3 regions of the Bradyrhizobium sp. cf659 genome follow, and region 3 is predicted to be linked to each of the others. Evidence: predicted binding sites of a transcription regulator. Region 3 holds the regulator's gene; each other region holds the start of a gene.
The links. Region 3 encodes LexA, which represses DNA repair genes until DNA is damaged. Its sites were predicted from a motif close to TGTTCNNNNTGTGTTCNG; they were not measured.
Positions count from the first base shown of each region.

Region 1: the regulator LexA is predicted to act here: its motif matches at 2,024-2,041, upstream of BM118_RS01860 (single-stranded DNA-binding protein).
Region 2: the regulator LexA is predicted to act here: its motif matches at 1,714-1,731, upstream of BM118_RS22115 (DUF3072 domain-containing protein).

Region 1 is NZ_FOQJ01000001.1:376,015-381,465, forward strand. It holds gene BM118_RS01850 (outer membrane protein) at 57-746, opposite strand; gene BM118_RS01855 (outer membrane protein) at 982-1,743, opposite strand; gene BM118_RS01860 (single-stranded DNA-binding protein) at 2,195-2,689, shown strand; gene BM118_RS01865 (DUF2306 domain-containing protein) at 2,891-3,289, shown strand; gene gyrA (DNA gyrase subunit A) at 3,459-5,451, shown strand, end outside.
Region 2 is NZ_FOQJ01000005.1:13,649-19,099, reverse strand. It holds gene BM118_RS22130 (Do family serine endopeptidase) at 1-522, shown strand, start outside; gene BM118_RS22125 (hypothetical protein) at 792-1,154, shown strand; gene BM118_RS22120 (DUF6496 domain-containing protein) at 1,167-1,478, opposite strand; gene BM118_RS22115 (DUF3072 domain-containing protein) at 1,484-1,678, opposite strand; gene BM118_RS41580 (hypothetical protein) at 1,793-2,014, shown strand; gene BM118_RS41575 (hypothetical protein) at 2,033-2,242, shown strand; gene BM118_RS22105 (hypothetical protein) at 2,338-2,577, opposite strand; gene BM118_RS22100 (hypothetical protein) at 2,673-2,942, opposite strand; gene BM118_RS42375 (hypothetical protein) at 2,875-3,303, shown strand; gene BM118_RS22090 (HWE histidine kinase domain-containing protein) at 3,300-4,793, opposite strand; gene BM118_RS22085 (HAMP domain-containing protein) at 4,807-5,451, opposite strand, start outside.
Region 3 is NZ_FOQJ01000001.1:246,463-251,913, reverse strand. It holds gene BM118_RS01230 (alpha-hydroxy acid oxidase) at 1-494, shown strand, start outside; gene BM118_RS01225 (HAD family hydrolase) at 509-1,135, shown strand; gene BM118_RS01220 (hypothetical protein) at 1,303-1,509, shown strand; gene BM118_RS01215 (molybdopterin molybdotransferase MoeA) at 1,738-2,949, shown strand; gene lexA (transcriptional repressor LexA) at 3,125-3,826, shown strand; gene BM118_RS41060 (hypothetical protein) at 4,005-4,208, shown strand; gene BM118_RS41055 (hypothetical protein) at 4,402-4,836, shown strand; gene BM118_RS01195 (GAF domain-containing protein) at 5,056-5,451, shown strand, end outside.

The sequences.
Region 1 (5,451 bases), 130 kb from region 3:
CAAAAAGGCCGGCGCGAGGCCGGCCTTTCGTGACGATGTGACGTCGGTGGCGAAGATCAGTACTTCGCGACCACCGGGCCCCCGAAGTGATAGTTCACGCCGACCTGCACGGTGTGGAAGTTGAGCGTGCCGGTGGGGAGGGCGCCCGAGAAGTAGGTCTCGCCGCCGAGGCTGCGATAGAGGTACTCGCCCTTGACCGACCACTGCGGCGCGAAGAACGCTTCGACGCCCGCACCGACGGTCCAGCCGGAGTGCCACTTGCTGTCCGACGCGGTCACGCCGAGAGCGGAGAGGGAGATCTTGTTGTCGATCCAGGCGTAGCCGCCGGTGCCGTAGAACAGGACCTGGTTGACAGCGTAGCCGATGCGGCCGCGCACGGTGCCCATGGCATCGGTCTTCGAGGTCGCGGTTGCGGTCACAACGCCGAAGCCGGGGACAACGGTGGCGCCGGTCGCCGTAGCGCTGACGTCAGCCCAGGCGCCATCGGCCTCGATACCGAACACGACGTTGCCGGTCTGCCAGTTGTAGCCGGCGGTGCCGCCGACGAAGCCACCCTTCATCTTCGGGTCGCCCGAAGCGTTTTCCCAGGCGCCACCGCCAACGATACCGAGGTAGAAGCCGGTCCAGTTGTAGACCGAGGCCACAGCCACCGGAGCCTTCGTGTACGGGCGAGCCGCGAGATCAGCAGCCGACGCGGGGGCGGCCAGAGCGAACAAACAGGCCGAAGCCAACAAAACCTTCTTCATTTTCAACCTAATCCCAGTCCCAGTTTCTGTTGTGCCTTCCACGATAGGGAAGGGCATCGGACGCTGTGGTCCAACTGATGTCGTGCTTACACCAACAAAGCTGCAAGTTGTGTCTCTAAAAAGCCACAACAGACACAAAACGTAACGGTTATTGACTTATTGTTCCTCGAGGCCGTGAAGCAGCAAAAAGGCCGGCGCGAGGCCGGCCTTTCGTCAGAAGAAGCGCTGCTTGCGATCAGTACCTGGCGATCGCGGGGCCGCCCCAACGGTAGTTCACGCGGACGAGAGCCATATCGACGTCCTGGCTGACGCGTTCGGTCTGAACGAACGCGCCGGCGAAGTTGAAGTCGACGTTACGATCGCCAAGGAAGATGTGATTGTACTCGACGCCCACAGACCAGTTCGGGGCGAAGCCAAATTCGACACCCGCGCCGACCGTTCCACCCCAGCGGGTGTCGCGGGCCGAACCGAAGACAGTGCCTGCACCCACGAATCCTGGCGCGACGATGAGGTCGTATTTGTCGTCCACGACGGCGGCGCCACCCTTCACGTAGAACAAAACGTTATTCCAGGCATAGCCGATCTGGCCGGTAATCAGGCCGAACGCATCGATCCGCGTACGGTTCTGCTGACCTGGAGCAGTCGGGCTGATGTTGTTTCCGCTGAAGTCAGCCCAGTTGCCTTGGCCTTCCACGCCAAACACCCAATTGCTGGACTGCCAGCGGTAGCCGATCTGACCACCGACCGTGCCGCCCGATGAGTCATGACAGCCGTCGTCAACCAGCGTGCCGACGACCGGCGTCACGAAGTCCCAGCAATTGCGGCTCGTACCCCAGCCGCCGTTGATGCCGATGTAGAAGCCGCTCCAGTCGTAGATGGCCGCGACCATCGGCGGCGGAGCCTTGGTGTAGGGACGCGCAGCGAGATCCGCCGCGCTTGCGGGAGCCGACAGGCTCAGCGCCATTGCACCGATTGCACCAATCAAAATCTTATTCATTGCAGTCTCCCCAGTTTCGATCCGCTTCTTGAAGTTCCCCGAAGCGGCCAATCAGGCGCGACGCCCATATGAACTTAATTCCAAGGCAAACGTAGCTTAATCGGGAGGCAGAGTCCGTCGCCGAAATGCAACAGTCGCAAGGCAACTGAAACGTTTGTAACTTGATGAATGTTAAGTACTTTTGGTCGTTCGCGGGAACCTGGAAAAGTTCCATCCAGCGCAAACTATTTGGGCAGCACGTGGGTACCGTCCGGCCCAAACATTTCGCACTCGCACGGGCAGGAACAAATCTGGAACAAACCGGTGGCCGATGCTATATATGGGGATAACCTGAGGGCTGATGGGCTGATCGGCCCGCGCAAGCGTATAGGGTCGCCTCAACAGGTTGCAGAGGACCGCGGGGCGCGGTCGGGCCTTATGAATTCAGCGGCATTCGGAGTGGAGAGCGGCGATGGCGGGAAGCGTCAACAAAGTCATTCTGGTTGGAAATCTCGGCAAGGATCCTGAAATCCGCCGCACCCAGGACGGGCGGCCGATCGCGAATTTGAGCATCGCGACCTCGGAGACCTGGCGCGACAAGAACAGTGGCGAGCGCAAGGAGAAGACCGAGTGGCACCGAGTCGTGATCTTCAATGAAGGGCTCTGCAAGGTCGCCGAGCAATACCTGAAGAAGGGCGCCAAGGTTTACATCGAGGGCGCGCTCCAGACCCGCAAATGGACCGACCAGAGCGGCGTGGAGAAGTACTCCACCGAAGTCGTGCTCCAGGGCTTCAACTCGACGCTCACGATGCTCGACGGCCGCGGCGGCGGGGGAGGCGGCAGCTTCGGCGAGGAGCCGGGCGGCGATTTCGGCTCCTCCGGTCCGGTCAGCAGCGCGCCGCGCCGCGCCGTTGCTGCCGGTGGCGGCGGCCGCAACAGCGACATGGACGACGACATCCCGTTCTGAGGCGGGCGGGGCGCTTCGCCTCGAATGTCGTCTTGCTCGCGTAAAGCAACAGGATTTCTGACCAATTGGCGGGCAAGGCTCGGTTTTTCCGGGCTTGCCTCATGTGCTGCTTCAAGCCTTTGACGGGTCATCATGTGAATGGTATTAACTTTATGTTAATCCTATTCACATGGATCGCCTGTTGATCGGAGAAAGCCCCGCATGAGCCTCACGCCGCTGCTTGAGGCTGCTCCAGCGATCCCGCTGCATGCCTTTGCCGCCATGGCCGCCTTAGTGCTCGGCATCGTCCAGTTTGCCGCTCCAAAAGGTACGCTGCCGCACCGGACGATCGGCTGGATCTGGGTGGTCCTGATGGCGGTCGTGGCCGCCTCCTCGTTCTGGATCCACCAGATCCGCCTGGTCGGACCGTTCAGCCCGATCCATTTCCTGTCGATCTTCACGCTGGTGGTGCTGCCGCTCGCGGTCTGGCGGGCGCACACCCATCGCGTGGCCGATCACCGGCGGATGATGATCTTCATCTTCGCCGGCGCGCTGGTGGTGGCGGGCCTGTTCACGTTGATGCCGGGGCGCATCATGCACCACGTGATTTTCGGGGCGTAAGGGGTGGTTTCGGGCGGCTCGTCCGGGCCCCGCCCGGGGCGGTACCGGGGAGGGCGTAAGTCTCTGGAAAAACAGTCGGAAAAAGCGCTTCCCTTTACCCCGGCAAGGGTGGTTATCAGGGGCTCGATGCGCTATATGATTCCCAGATAAAACCTCACCGGATTCCCCCTTGGCTGACGACGACGACAAGCCCGGCGACCAGCCGGCGCAACCCTCGGATATTCGCCCCGTCTCCATCTTCGAGGAGATGAAGAAGTCCTATCTCGACTACGCCATGAGCGTGATCGTGGCGCGGGCGCTGCCCGATGCGCGCGACGGTCTGAAGCCGGTGCATCGCCGCATCCTGTACTCGATGAACGAGCAGGGGCACACACCCGACAAGAAGTACGTCAAGTCCGCCCGCGTGGTCGGCGACGTCATTGGTAAGTATCATCCGCACGGCGACCAGTCGATCTACGACGCCATGGTCCGCATGGCGCAGGACTTCTCGATGCGCGTGCCGCTGATCGACGGCCAGGGCAATTTCGGTTCGGTCGACGGCGATCCCCCGGCCGCCTATCGTTACACCGAAGCGCGCCTGACGAAGGCGGCGCTGGCTCTGCTGGCCGACATCGACAAGGACACCGTCGACTTCCAGCCGAACTACGACAACAACGAGACCGAGCCATCGGTCTTGCCGGCCAAGTTCCCGAACCTTCTCGTCAACGGCGCGGGCGGCATCGCGGTCGGCATGGCGACCAACATCCCGCCGCACAATCTCGGCGAGGTCATCGACGCCTGCGTCGCCCTGATCGACAACCCTGCGCTCACCATCGACGAGCTCATCAACATCGTGCCGGGACCGGATTTCCCGACCGGCGGCGTCATTCTCGGACGCGCGGGCATCCGCGCGGCCTACCACCTCGGCCGCGGCTCGATCGTCATGCGCGGCAAGGTCGCGATCGAGACCATCCGCAAGGAGCGCGAGGCGATCATCATCACCGAGATTCCCTACCAGGTGAACAAGGCGACGATGGTCGAGCGCATCGCCGAGCTGGTCAAGGAAAAGAAGATCGAGGGCATCGGCGACCTGCGCGATGAATCGGACCGCGACGGCTACCGCGTCGTCATCGAGTTGAAGCGCGACGCCGTGCCGGACGTGGTGCTGAACCAGCTGTACAGATTCACGCCGCTGCAAACGAGCTTCGGCGTCAACATGGTGGCGCTCGACAGCGGCCGTCCGCGGATCATGCATCTGAAGGACCTGCTGGCCATCTTCGTCGACTTCCGTGAGCGGGTCGTCACGCGGCGCACCAAGTACCTGCTCGCCAAGGCGCGCGATCGCGCGCATATCCTGGTCGGTCTCGCGATCGCTGTCGCCAATATCGACGAGATGATCCGCGTCATCCGGACCTCGCCCGACCCGACCACGGCCCGCGACACCCTGATGTCGCGCGACTGGCCGGCCCGGGACGTCGAGGACATGCTGACGCTGATCGACGATCCGCGCCACCGCATCAGCGCCGACGGCACGATCCGGCTGTCGATGGAGCAGGCGAGGGCCATTCTCGACCTGCGCCTTCAGCGCCTCACCGCACTCGGCCGTGACGAAATCCGCGACGAGCTCGACAAGCTCGCCGGCGAGATCGCCGATTATCTCGACATCCTGCGCTCGCGCGAGCGCGTGCTGGGCATCATCAAGACCGAGCTTGCCGAGGTGAAGGCCGAGTTCGCCACCCCGCGCCGGACCGTGATCATCGAGCAGGAAGGCGAGGTCGAGGACGAGGACCTGATCCAGCGCGAGGACATGGTCGTCACCGTCTCGCACGCCGGCTATGTCAAGCGGGTGCCGCTGTCGGCCTACCGGGCGCAGCGCCGCGGCGGCAAGGGCCGCGCCGGCATGCAGACCCGCGACGAGGATTTCGTCTCGCGCCTGTTCGTCGCCTCCACGCACACGCCGGTGCTGTTCTTCTCGTCACGCGGCCAGGTCTACAAGGAGAAGGTCTGGCGCCTGCCGATGGCCGCGCCGAACGCGCGCGGCAAGGCGCTGATCAACATCCTGCCGCTGGAGCAGGGCGAGCGCATCACCACCATCATGCCGCTGCCCGAGGACGAATCGACCTGGGGCAACCTCGACGTGATGTTCGCGACGACAGGCGGCAACGTCCGGCGCAACAAGCTGT
Region 2 (5,451 bases), on a different contig from region 3:
AATAGCCCGGCGGCAAAGGCCGGCATCGAGGCGGGCGACGTCATCACCGCCGTCAACGGCACCGCGATCAAGGACTCCCGCGATCTCGCCCGCACCATCGCCACGCTGGCGCCCGGCACGTCCGTGAAGCTCGACGTCTTCCACAAGGGCGCGAGCAAGACGGTGACCCTCGCGCTCGGCGAACTGCCGAACGAGCGGCAGGCCCAAGGAAAGGCCGACGAAGGCAAGGCGCAGCCGGACAACGGCTCGCCGCGCCTCGGGCTCAGCCTGGCGCCGGCCGGCGACGTGCAGGGCGCCGGCCAGAAGGGCGTCGTCGTCACCGAGGTCGATCCGCGAGGGCCGGCGGCGCAGCGCGGCATCCAGACCGGCGACGTCATCCTCAATGTTGGCGGCAAGCCCGTCGCCAATGTCGACGACGTCCGCTCCGAGCTGGCGCAGGCCAAATCGTCCGGCAAGACCAGCGTGCTGTTGCAGGTCAGAAGTGCGGACGCGACCCGGTTTGTCGCGGTGCCACTCGCGTAAGTCGAGCTCGTCCAGCGCAAATCCAAAAAGGCGGCCTTCGGGCCGCCTTTTCTCGTTTGCATCCGAGATACCCACAGGCCGCCGATAACATTCTCGTCAACGGCAGCATTGGTGACGGGTTCGTCCGAAAAAGCCGCGTTCGCTCGTCAAAGTTCGAAATCGTGTGTGGCCTTGGCGGCAATGAAGGCGCCCAGGCAAGTTGCAAGAGTGGAACTTCGGACGTCCGGCCGTCTTGTGGAACCGGCGGTTCGTATTTGATCGGTGCCGACATGGATCGATTGAAGCTCTCGCTGAGGTGTGCGCTGCTCGTGGCGCCGTTCGTGCTGTCGGCTGGAAGTGCCCTGGGGCGTGATGACGGCCGCTACGCCGATTCGCCGCTCAAGCCCTGGTTCGACAGCCTGCGCAGCCATCTCGGCCCGTGCTGCTCGGACGCCGACGGATTTGCCGTCTCCGATCCCGATTGGGAGTCGCATGACGGGCACTATCGCGTACGCCTCGATGGCCAGTGGGTCGATGTGCCCGATGAAGCCGTCATCACCGAGCCGAACCGCGCCGGCCGCACCATGGTGTGGCCGGTGAAGACCGCGTTTGGCATCTCGATCCGCTGCTTCATGCCGGGCAGCATGATCTAGCGCCGATTGCCACTACCGCTTGGCGGATTTGCGCCTGGACGTTTTCTTGCTCGTCTTTTTCTTGGATGCCTTCTTCTTGGATGCCTTCCGCTTCGAGGCTTTCTCCGGGACCTTCTTGCCTTTCTTGCGCGCCTTCGACAGGCCGATTGCGATCGCCTGCTTGCGGCTCTTCACACGTCCGCCGCGGCCGCTCTTTGCCGTGCCCTTCTTGTAGCGCCGCATTTCGCTTTCGACGTCGCTGCCGGAGCTGCGCGAGTAGCGGCGTTTCTTTGCCTTGCGTGGTTCCGAAAGCGCGCCCGCTACGTTCCGGAATGCGCGATGCAGCCTGGCTAGAAGGAATTTGCCAGTTCGATCTCCGCCTCGAGCACCTGGATGCGGCGCGCAGCTTCAGTGAAGGACAGATCCCGATCATATTGCGCGGGCTGATAGGCCTCCTCGCTGAGCCGCTTCAACCTCAGGCCTTGCGCCCTCGTCATCTGCTCCGCGAGGAAAGCCCTGGCGTCGTATTTACCTTGAACCTGCATCTGGCCGCTCCGTTCTGAATCGTGACTTGACTATATGTTCTTATTTTGTTCTAACAAGCCATGGACAACAGAATTAATGAAATTCGACGTAAGATCAGTGCCTTGAGGTTGGAAATGGCCGATGTCGAGGCGTCCGTGCGCGACCTCGTCGAACGCGATCGCGACTGCACAGAAAAGGCCCTGGCGCAGATGGATCTGCGCCGGAAAATCAATCTGCTGATCGGCGAATGGAAGGCGGCTGGCGGTGGTGATGTCCTGCCGGATGTTCGCCATCGTGTACGTCTTCGTTCCCTCAAGAAAGCCGCAGATCCCGTGCGCGTAATCGCGCGCCGCTGAGACATTTGGGAGCGCGCCGTGGAGGAAGACCCGGACACGTACCGGATCTTGAGACTGCGCGCCGAGATCCTCGAACTGGGGTCCGCGATCCGGCAATTGCAGCGCGAGGGTCTCGACGATGCTGCGGCCCAGCTTCTGATCGCACGCAAGCGGGCGCAGCTCGATCATCTCGTGAAGACGAACTCCGCGGGCGGTGGCCTGAACATCGCTGACCTCCGGCGCAGCTAAAGCATGCGCCGATGATGCGGCCTGAGAAGGATTGCATCGAATAGCAAAGCAAGAAGGCCCCGCGATCGCGAGGCCTTCGATGAACGGCGGCGAGCCTACTTGGCGTTGGTCGTGCCCTTGTTGTTCGTCATGCTGCCGCCCTGGTCGGAGCCGGGACCGGAGCCGCCCTGACCGGAGGGATCGGCGCTCTTGGATTTCGTGTTGGCGCCCGTCGTCTGCGAGGACGACGTCGAGGATTCATGTTTCGCCTTGTGCGACTTCGCCTGCGCGGCGAGCGGTGCGGCGGCGAGGCCGGTTGCCAACATCATGGCGAGGGCGAGCTTGGTCGTCTTCATGCGCGGGAACTCCCTGAGTTAAAATGACGCAGGCAGCCAACTGCCATCCGCCGCAGGAGTTCCCGGCAAAGCAGCCCCTGGGTTTCACGCGCGGTTCAAGATTCCTTGTCCTCGGCGATGATGAACACGATACCCGTGAGCATCGCGCCGATCGCGAACGTCGTCACCAGCGTAAGGACAAAGACGGCCGCGGCCGAATCTCCGCCGTGTTTCAGCAAATTTGCGACCGCAGGGTTGGATAGAATGAGCGCGAGACCGAAGGCAAGGCCGAGCGCCACGCCCATCATCGCATGCGTCATGATCGTGATGATGCCGGTAGGAGAGATCAGACTTGGCGACTTCTTCGGCGACTTTCTCGCACGCATGGAACCGACCTCGATCATCCGTGCAACGCAGCCGGCGATTACGGGTTCCATCGGCATGAACGATTTGTCACGTCGGGCTTCATCCGACGTTCATGCCGACCTTGCGACCATGGAGGCCGTCAACACGGGAACATTCGATATGGGTAAGGTTGTCTTTCTCTATCGCTCACTGGCCTATCGAAACGCGGCGGCCGATATGCTGCGCAAGGCGCGCAAGCTGCCGCGCGGTGCCGAGCGAAGCGCGGCCCGCCGCTATGCGATGGCGTTACGCGATCTCGCACAAACGGAAGCCTGGCTCGAAGGGCGCGTCGCCCATGAACCGCGGTCGGTGCAGCGCATGAAAGTCGCCGCGTCGGGCTAACCCGACGCGCGCTGGAGGGCGAGGGAGGTGGCGGCGTCGAACTTGCCCTGCTGCGCTGCCGCGGTCGGGGTCTTCCGGGTCAACGGCACTTCCAGGCGGCACAACAGGCCCTCGGCGCGCCAATCGAATTGCGCCTGTCCGCCGAGCTGGGACTCGACGCTCGCAAGCAGGCTCCGCGTGCCGAAGCCGCGAGACTTCGGCGTCCTCACAAGTGGGCCGCCGGATTCCTCCCAGATCAGTGTGAGGTGGTCCTCCTCGACCCGCCAGCTGATCATGAGCCGGCCCGACCGCGTCGAGAGGGCGCCATACTTGGCCGAGTTGGTGAAAAGCTCGTGCAGCGCCAGCGCCAGCGTCTGGGCGGTTGCGGGCAGCAACTGAACCTCGGGCCCCGCCAGCTTGATCTGGCCGCCGAGCGAATAGGGCGCGAGTTCCTCGTCGATCAGCTTCGAGAGTTCGGCACCCTGCCAGCTCGACAGCGACAGGATCGTATGCACGCGCGCCAGCGCGTTGATACGCCCCTCGACGGCGTTGACATAGGCCTTGACCTCGTCGGCACGGGTGAGACGCACGATCGATTGCGCCAGCGCCAGCGCATTCTTGGCACGATGATCGACTTCCCGCGCCAGCAGATTTTGCCGCTCCTCGGCCCGCTTGCGCTCGGTGATGTCCACGGTGACACCGCTCACGCGCACCACGCGGCCGGCCTGGTCCACCGTCGCGGCCGCCGTGCCGACGCACCAGCGCACCTCGCCGTCGGGTCTGCTGACGCGAAACTCGCCTTCATAGGCGCGTGCCCCGGTGTTGAACGCGGCGATCGCCTGGCCGAACCGGTCGACGTCGTCAGGGTGCAGCAGCGCCTGGATGTTGGCCGAGGTGACGTTGAAGCTCTCCGGCGTCACGCCGAAAATGCGATACTGGCCTTCGTCCCACATCCAGTCGCCGTTGACCCAGTCCCAGTCCCAGGATCCCATCTTGCCGGCGGCGATCGCCATGCTGCGGCGCTCTTCGCTCTCGCGCAGTTTTGCGGTTGAGTTCTCCAGCTCGGCCGTGCGCGCGCGAACGCGATCCTCGAGTTCCTGGTTCAGCCGTTCGAGCTCGCGGGTCTTGCGATAGAGCTCGGCGAACACCTTGATCTTGGCGCGCAGCACCTCCGGCACGACAGGCACCGGAACATAGTCGACCGCACCCATCTCATAGCCGCGCAACCGGTCGATGTCGCTCACTTGAATGGCCGAGATGAAGATCATCGCCGTCTTCTGGAAGCGCGGATGCTCCCGGATCATCGCCGCGAGCTCGAAGCCGTCGAGCTCGGGCATGCAGACGTCGACCAGGATCACCGCGATCTCGTTCTTGAGCAGCACCTCCAGCGCCTCGCGACCGGACGAGGCGATCACGAGGTTCTCGCCCAGTTCCTTCAAGATCACCTCATAGGCGAGCAGCTTGGCCGGCTGGTCGTCGACGAGGAGGATGTTGACCTTTTCGTGGTCCATTCGCGCGTCCAGCTCAGCGGTGCAGCCACATGCGGATCGCAAGCAGCAATTGATCGGTGTTGACGGGCTTGGCGAGGTAGTCGGACGCGCCGGCTTCCAGGCATTTCTCGCGGTCGCCCTTCATTGCCTTGGCGGTCAACGCGATGATCGGCAGGCGCGCGAAGGCTGGGTTCTCGCGGATCACGCCGATGGTCTGATATCCATCCATCTGAGGCATCATGATGTCCATCAGGACGATGGCGATTTCCGGATTGGACTCGACCAGCGTCACCGCCTCGCGGCCGGTCGTCGCCGTCAGCACCTTCATCCCGCGCCGTTCCAGCACGCTCGACAGCGCGAAGATGTTGCGGGCGTCGTCGTCGACGAGCAGCGCGGTCTTTCCGATCAGGTCCTCGTCGGAACTGTTCAGCTTCTCCAGCATGCGCTGCTTCTCGACCGGCAGTTCCGTGATCACGCGGTGCAGGAACAACGCGGTCTCGTCGAGCAGGCGCTCGGGCGATTCCACGCCCTTGACCACGATACTGCGCGCCATGGTGTGGAGCTCGGCATCTTCCTCCGCCGAGAGCTCGCGGCCGGTGAACACCACGACCGGAATGTTCGAAAGTGCTTCGTCGTGGCGGATCTGGTCCAGCACCTCGAAGCCGCTCATGTCGGGCAG
Region 3 (5,451 bases):
TGAAGATGATCAAGGACAAGTTCAAGATTCCGCTGATCCTCAAAGGTATCGCCACCGCCGAGGACGCGCTGATCGCGATCGATCACGGCGTCGAATGGATCTACGTCTCCAACCATGGCGGCCGCCAGCTCGATCACGGCCGCGGCGCCATGCATGTGCTGCCTGAGATCGTCGAGGCCGTGAAGGGCCGCGCCAAGATCATGGTCGACGGCGGCTTCGGCCGCGGCACCGACATCGTCAAGGCGATCGCGGCGGGCGCCGACCTCGTCGGCATCGGCCGGTTGCAATGCTGGGCGCTGGCGGCGGCCGGCGAGGCCGGCGTGGCGCGGATGCTGGAGCTTCTGGAAGACGAGGTGCTGCGCTGCCTCGGCCTGTTGGGCGCCACCTCGTTCGCCGAGGTCAACAAGTCCTGCCTGCATCAGGCAACCGCAACGAATGCGCCGAGCGTGTTCAGCGCGTTCCCGCTGTTCGACCACGAACCTTACCGATACTGATCTGAAAGGATGCAATGACCTCGCTCTCTCCCGGCAGCGCGGATGCGCTTTTGTTCGATCTCGGGCGCGTCGTGCTCGACATCGACTTCTCCAAGGCGATCGCCTGCTGGGCGGGACATGCCGGCTGCAAGCCGGAGGCGATCGTTGGCCGCTATGTGCGCGACAGCGAGGCCTATCGGCTGCACGAGGTCGGCAAGATCAGCGACGAAGACTATTTCGCCTCGCTGCGCGCCTCGCTCGGGATCGGCATCTCGGATGCGCAATTCCTCGAGGGCTGGAACGCGATCTTCGCGGGCGAGATGCCTGATATCGCGGAGCTATTGCCGCGTGCGGCGAAGCAGATGCCGCTCTACGCCTTCTCCAACACCAACCGGCCGCATGTGGACCATTTCTCGAAGGAGTATGCCGGCCTGCTCGGCCATTTCCGCGAATTGTATCTGTCGTCCAGCATCGGCCTGCGCAAACCGGACGCGGCGGCTTTCGACCATGTCGTGGCGGCCATCGGCGTGCCCGCCAGGCGCATCGTGTTCTTCGACGACCTCGCCGAAAACGTCGAGGGCGCGCGGGCGCGCGGATTGACCGCGGTGCATGTGACCTCGCCCCGCGACGTCGGCGATGCACTCAAAGCGCTGGGAATCTGATCGAGAGACACCGGCCGGCGGGTGAAACCGGGGAGTTCCCCGGATCCGATCTGGGCCGGGATGAGGAAACAAATCACTTTGTATATTTTTATACAGAGTTCCGGGAACGGAATGCCCGCTTCCGGACTCTTGAGTCCGTTGGGACTTCTACGGACGGACGCATCATCGTGTTGGGCAAGACCTACCTCACCAAACAGGCCTCTCTTCTGCTCGAATTCGCCAGAACGACGTCGGATTCTGACCTTTCCGCCAAGCTGATCAGCAAGGCCGCCGACCTGAAATCCCAGGCCGATCCGCTGCCCGACAAGGATCAAGGCCCCAAAGCTCCCGATGTGGCGCCGGACGCCCGTCCGGGCCGGCAGTCCGGTCGTTGACCGATGCTGGCCGTGGCTCTCGTCACTATCGTCCTTGCCATGGCCACACTCGTACCGGTCTTTCCGATCGTCCGGATGATGCCGCGCCGCACTTGGCGTTCTCCATAGAAGAGCGGCCGAGCGACGGGATGAATTATCCTGCCTCGTCGCTGTTTTGCCTCCGCGCCCGCACTCGGATAGAACGTTCGCCGTTCATTCACCCGAACGTGCCTTGCAGGAGTCTTCCCCGTGGCCTTGATGCCGGTTTCTGACGCGCTCGCCGCGGTGCTGGCCGGCGTGGAGCCGTTGCCTGAAGAGATGATTCCACTCGACGAGGCCTACCACCGGGTGCTCGCGCGCGACGTCGCGGCGCGGCGTACGCAGCCGCCGGAGGCGATGTCGGCGATGGACGGCTACGCCGTGCGCGCGGCCGATGCAGCCAAGGTCGACGCACAGCTCACCGTGATCGGCGAGATCGCGGCGGGCCGGCCGTTTGCGGGATCGGTCGGCGTCGGCGAAGCGATGCGAATCTTCACCGGCGGCGTCGTTCCGGCTGGCGCGGACGCGGTCGTGATCCAGGAGGACACGGTCGCCGACGGCAGGCGCATCACGATCAAGCAAGCCGCCGTCACGGGGCGGCACATCCGTCCCGCCGGCGTCGACTTCTCCGAGGGCGACGTGCTCCTGCGCAAGGGAACCCGGCTCACCGAGCGCGACCTCGCACTCGCCGCCGGGATGAATCACCCGCACCTCCCCATCCGCCGCCGCCCAAAGGTCGCGATCCTCGCCACCGGCGACGAGCTGGTGATGCCAGGCACCACACCGGGTGCCGGCCAGATCGTCTATTCCAACGGCTACGCCCTGCACGCGCTCGCCCGCCAGGAGGGCGCAGATACCGTCGACCTCGGTGTTGCCGCTGATACGCTGGAGGCCACCACCGCCGGCATCCGCCGTGCCCGCGAAAGCGGCGCCGATATCCTGATTACGACCGGCGGCGCCTCGGTCGGCGACCACGATCTGGTCCAGCAGGCGCTGAGGGACGAAGGCATCGCGATGGCGTTCTGGAAGATCGCGATGCGGCCGGGCAAGCCGATGATGCACGGCCGGTTAGGAACGATGGGTGTGATCGGCCTGCCCGGCAATCCCGTGTCGTCCTATGTGTGCGCCTTCCTGTTCATGGTGCCGTTGATTCGCGCTCTGTCGGGCCGCGCCGTGATTCATCATCGTCGCGAGCGCGCCGTGCTCGGCCGCGACCTCGGTGCCAATGACCAGCGCGAAGATTATCTGCGCGCACGTCTGGAGCGGCGCGACGACGGCACGCTTGTCGCCCTTCCCGTCGATCATCAGGATTCCTCACTGCTTGCGAATCTCGCTGCGGCACAGGCACTTCTCGTGCGCGCGCCGTTCGCACCCAAGGCCGAGGCCGGCACGCCTTGCGAGGTGCTGCGACTGCCCGCCTGAACCCGCTGGTCATGCGCGTTCCGCGAACTTTGTCGCGTTCACGGTAAATTAAGCAGTTGCGGAACACATATCGAACATATAGTGTCCGTTCATGATTTGTTTCGAGCATCTGGCGGCTCGCCGCTGAATTCACCGTCTCGGAATCGAACGACATCAACCGGGGGATTTGGTCGAGATGTTAACGCGCAAACAATACGAGCTTCTGCGATTCATCAGCGAGCGTTTGAAGGAAAGCGGCGTGCCGCCCTCCTTCGACGAGATGAAGGACGCGCTCGACCTGCGCTCGAAGTCAGGCATCCATCGCCTGATCACCGCATTGGAGGAGCGCGGCTTCATCCGGCGTCTGCCCAACCGGGCCCGCGCGATCGAGGTGATCAAGCTGCCCGAGCTCCAGGCCGCCGCCGGCAGCCGGCGTGGCTTCACGCCGAGCGTCATCGAGGGCAATCTCGGCAAGGTGCGAGCGAGCTCCAGCGCGTCCGTGGAAGAGGGCGAGCGCCCCGTCGCGGTGCCGGTGATGGGCCGCATCGCGGCCGGCACGCCGATCGAAGCGCTGCAGACCCGCAGCCACACCATCAGCGTACCGCCTGACATGCTCGGTTCGGGCGAGCACTACGCGCTCGAAGTGCGCGGCGACTCGATGGTCGAAGCCGGCATCCTCGACGGCGATATGGCGCTGATCCAGCGCAACGAGAGCGCCGACACCGGCGACATCGTGGTGGCGCTGATCGACGACGAGGAAGCGACGCTGAAGCGCTTCCGCCGCCGCGGTGCCTCGATCGCGCTCGAGCCCGCCAATGCGGCCTATGAGGTCCGCATCCTGCCGCCCAACCGGGTGAAGATTCAGGGCAAGCTGATCGGCCTGTACCGCAAGTACTGAGCGCGCCCCGCCGGTTGGCGACCCGCGCGTTGACGATTGGAGCGGACGATTGTCCGCTCCGGCTGGATAGTCTTTCTGGTTTTGCACAGATTATCCGGCCCCTTCTCCAGCGCTACATCCTCGGCACGCCGCACGAAGCCCTCATCGCTTCGCGGCGCTGGAAATCGAGGAGACCATCATGCGCAAGATCGTTTTGAGCGCCGTCACGATGACGCTGATCGCAGCATCGGCGTCGCAAGCCTTCGCCGCACAGTCACACCAAGTCCGCAAGGCAACGCCGCCGACGACGAGCGAGCAATTGCGCAATGCCCGCAACGCCGTCGCGCAGCCGTCGCAACCCGCCTGGCAATATTCGGGCTGGTCGGCACCTGCTGGTCGCTGACGGAGACGCACGCCAAATGCACGAGAGCGGACTTTGTTCCTCGTGCATTTGAAAAAGATATTGTGATGGCAGCGCGCGGACCTAAGCCGCAGATTTGCCTACAACCGAGAAGACGCTAACATGCTTCCACTCTGATAGAGGCCTGTGCCTCCGAAGGAGGTGCGGGTTGCTATCTTCGAATGAGGAGCACCCGATGTGTGACTACAGCCTGCATGCCGTCGCGACGCGTCCCGCGGAAGTCGGCGAGACGATCGTCACGACCACCTTCCGAGGCACCTCGACGCGCGGCTTCGCCTCCGAAGCCGACATGTCCGTCGCGGTCTGCCTGCTGCCGGGGACGGAGCTCGCCTTCGCCGACAACGTCCGCTACGACAATCGCTGGATCTGGACGCGCACCATCAACTCGCGTGTCGGCAAGTTCGGCAAGATCGATCCGCACATTCCCGATCGCCATCACGACGCGATCGAATTCCCCGACGGCAAATACGTACTGGTGACGCAGCTCGTCGAAGGCCAGCGCGCGACCGTGCTGCAGTTGCCGGTGACCCAGCCCGTCGGCGAACGCGAGCACAAGCCGCAGGTCACCGCCGATGGTCGGCCGACCGTCACCCGCCTGCCGATCGGCTGACGTAGCAACCCCGGCTCGCGGGTCGGGGCCAGGATTGAAATCGCCATCGCCGGCCGTGGCCGGCGACCCGGTATGGTTTGCGTCCTGAGAATCCAATCTGCCGAGCCCCCCGCGGCTCCCCGTCGCACGAAGTTTGCGCGGCCCTGCCTGAATTTTGAACGTCCGTTCCGCGGCCAGATCGCCGATGCTGTCATTGGCTCGAGGCGGCGGACACGGTCGATGAAAACCTTCATTCGCGTCGTTGAACTCTGGGTGCCCGACCGGACGCGCATGCGGCTGGAATTCGGCGGCGGCCTCTATGGCGAAGGGCTGTCCGCGTTCAAGGCGGTGAGCGAGAACTTGCGCTTCGGATACGACGAGGGCCTTCCCGGCAAGGCCTGGGCCAGCGGCCATCCCGTGATCCTCACCAAATTCGCCAACTCCTATTTCAAGCGGACCGATCAGGCGCTCGCGGCCGGCCTCACCTGCGGCGTGGCGGTGCCGGTGTTTTCAGGCGAATTCTTGCAGGCCGTCATGGTGCTGTTCTGCGGCGACGACGAGGCGCATGTCGGCGCGATCGAGCTCTGGCACAATGATCCCGATATCTCCCACGAGATGGGGCTCGTCGACGGCTAC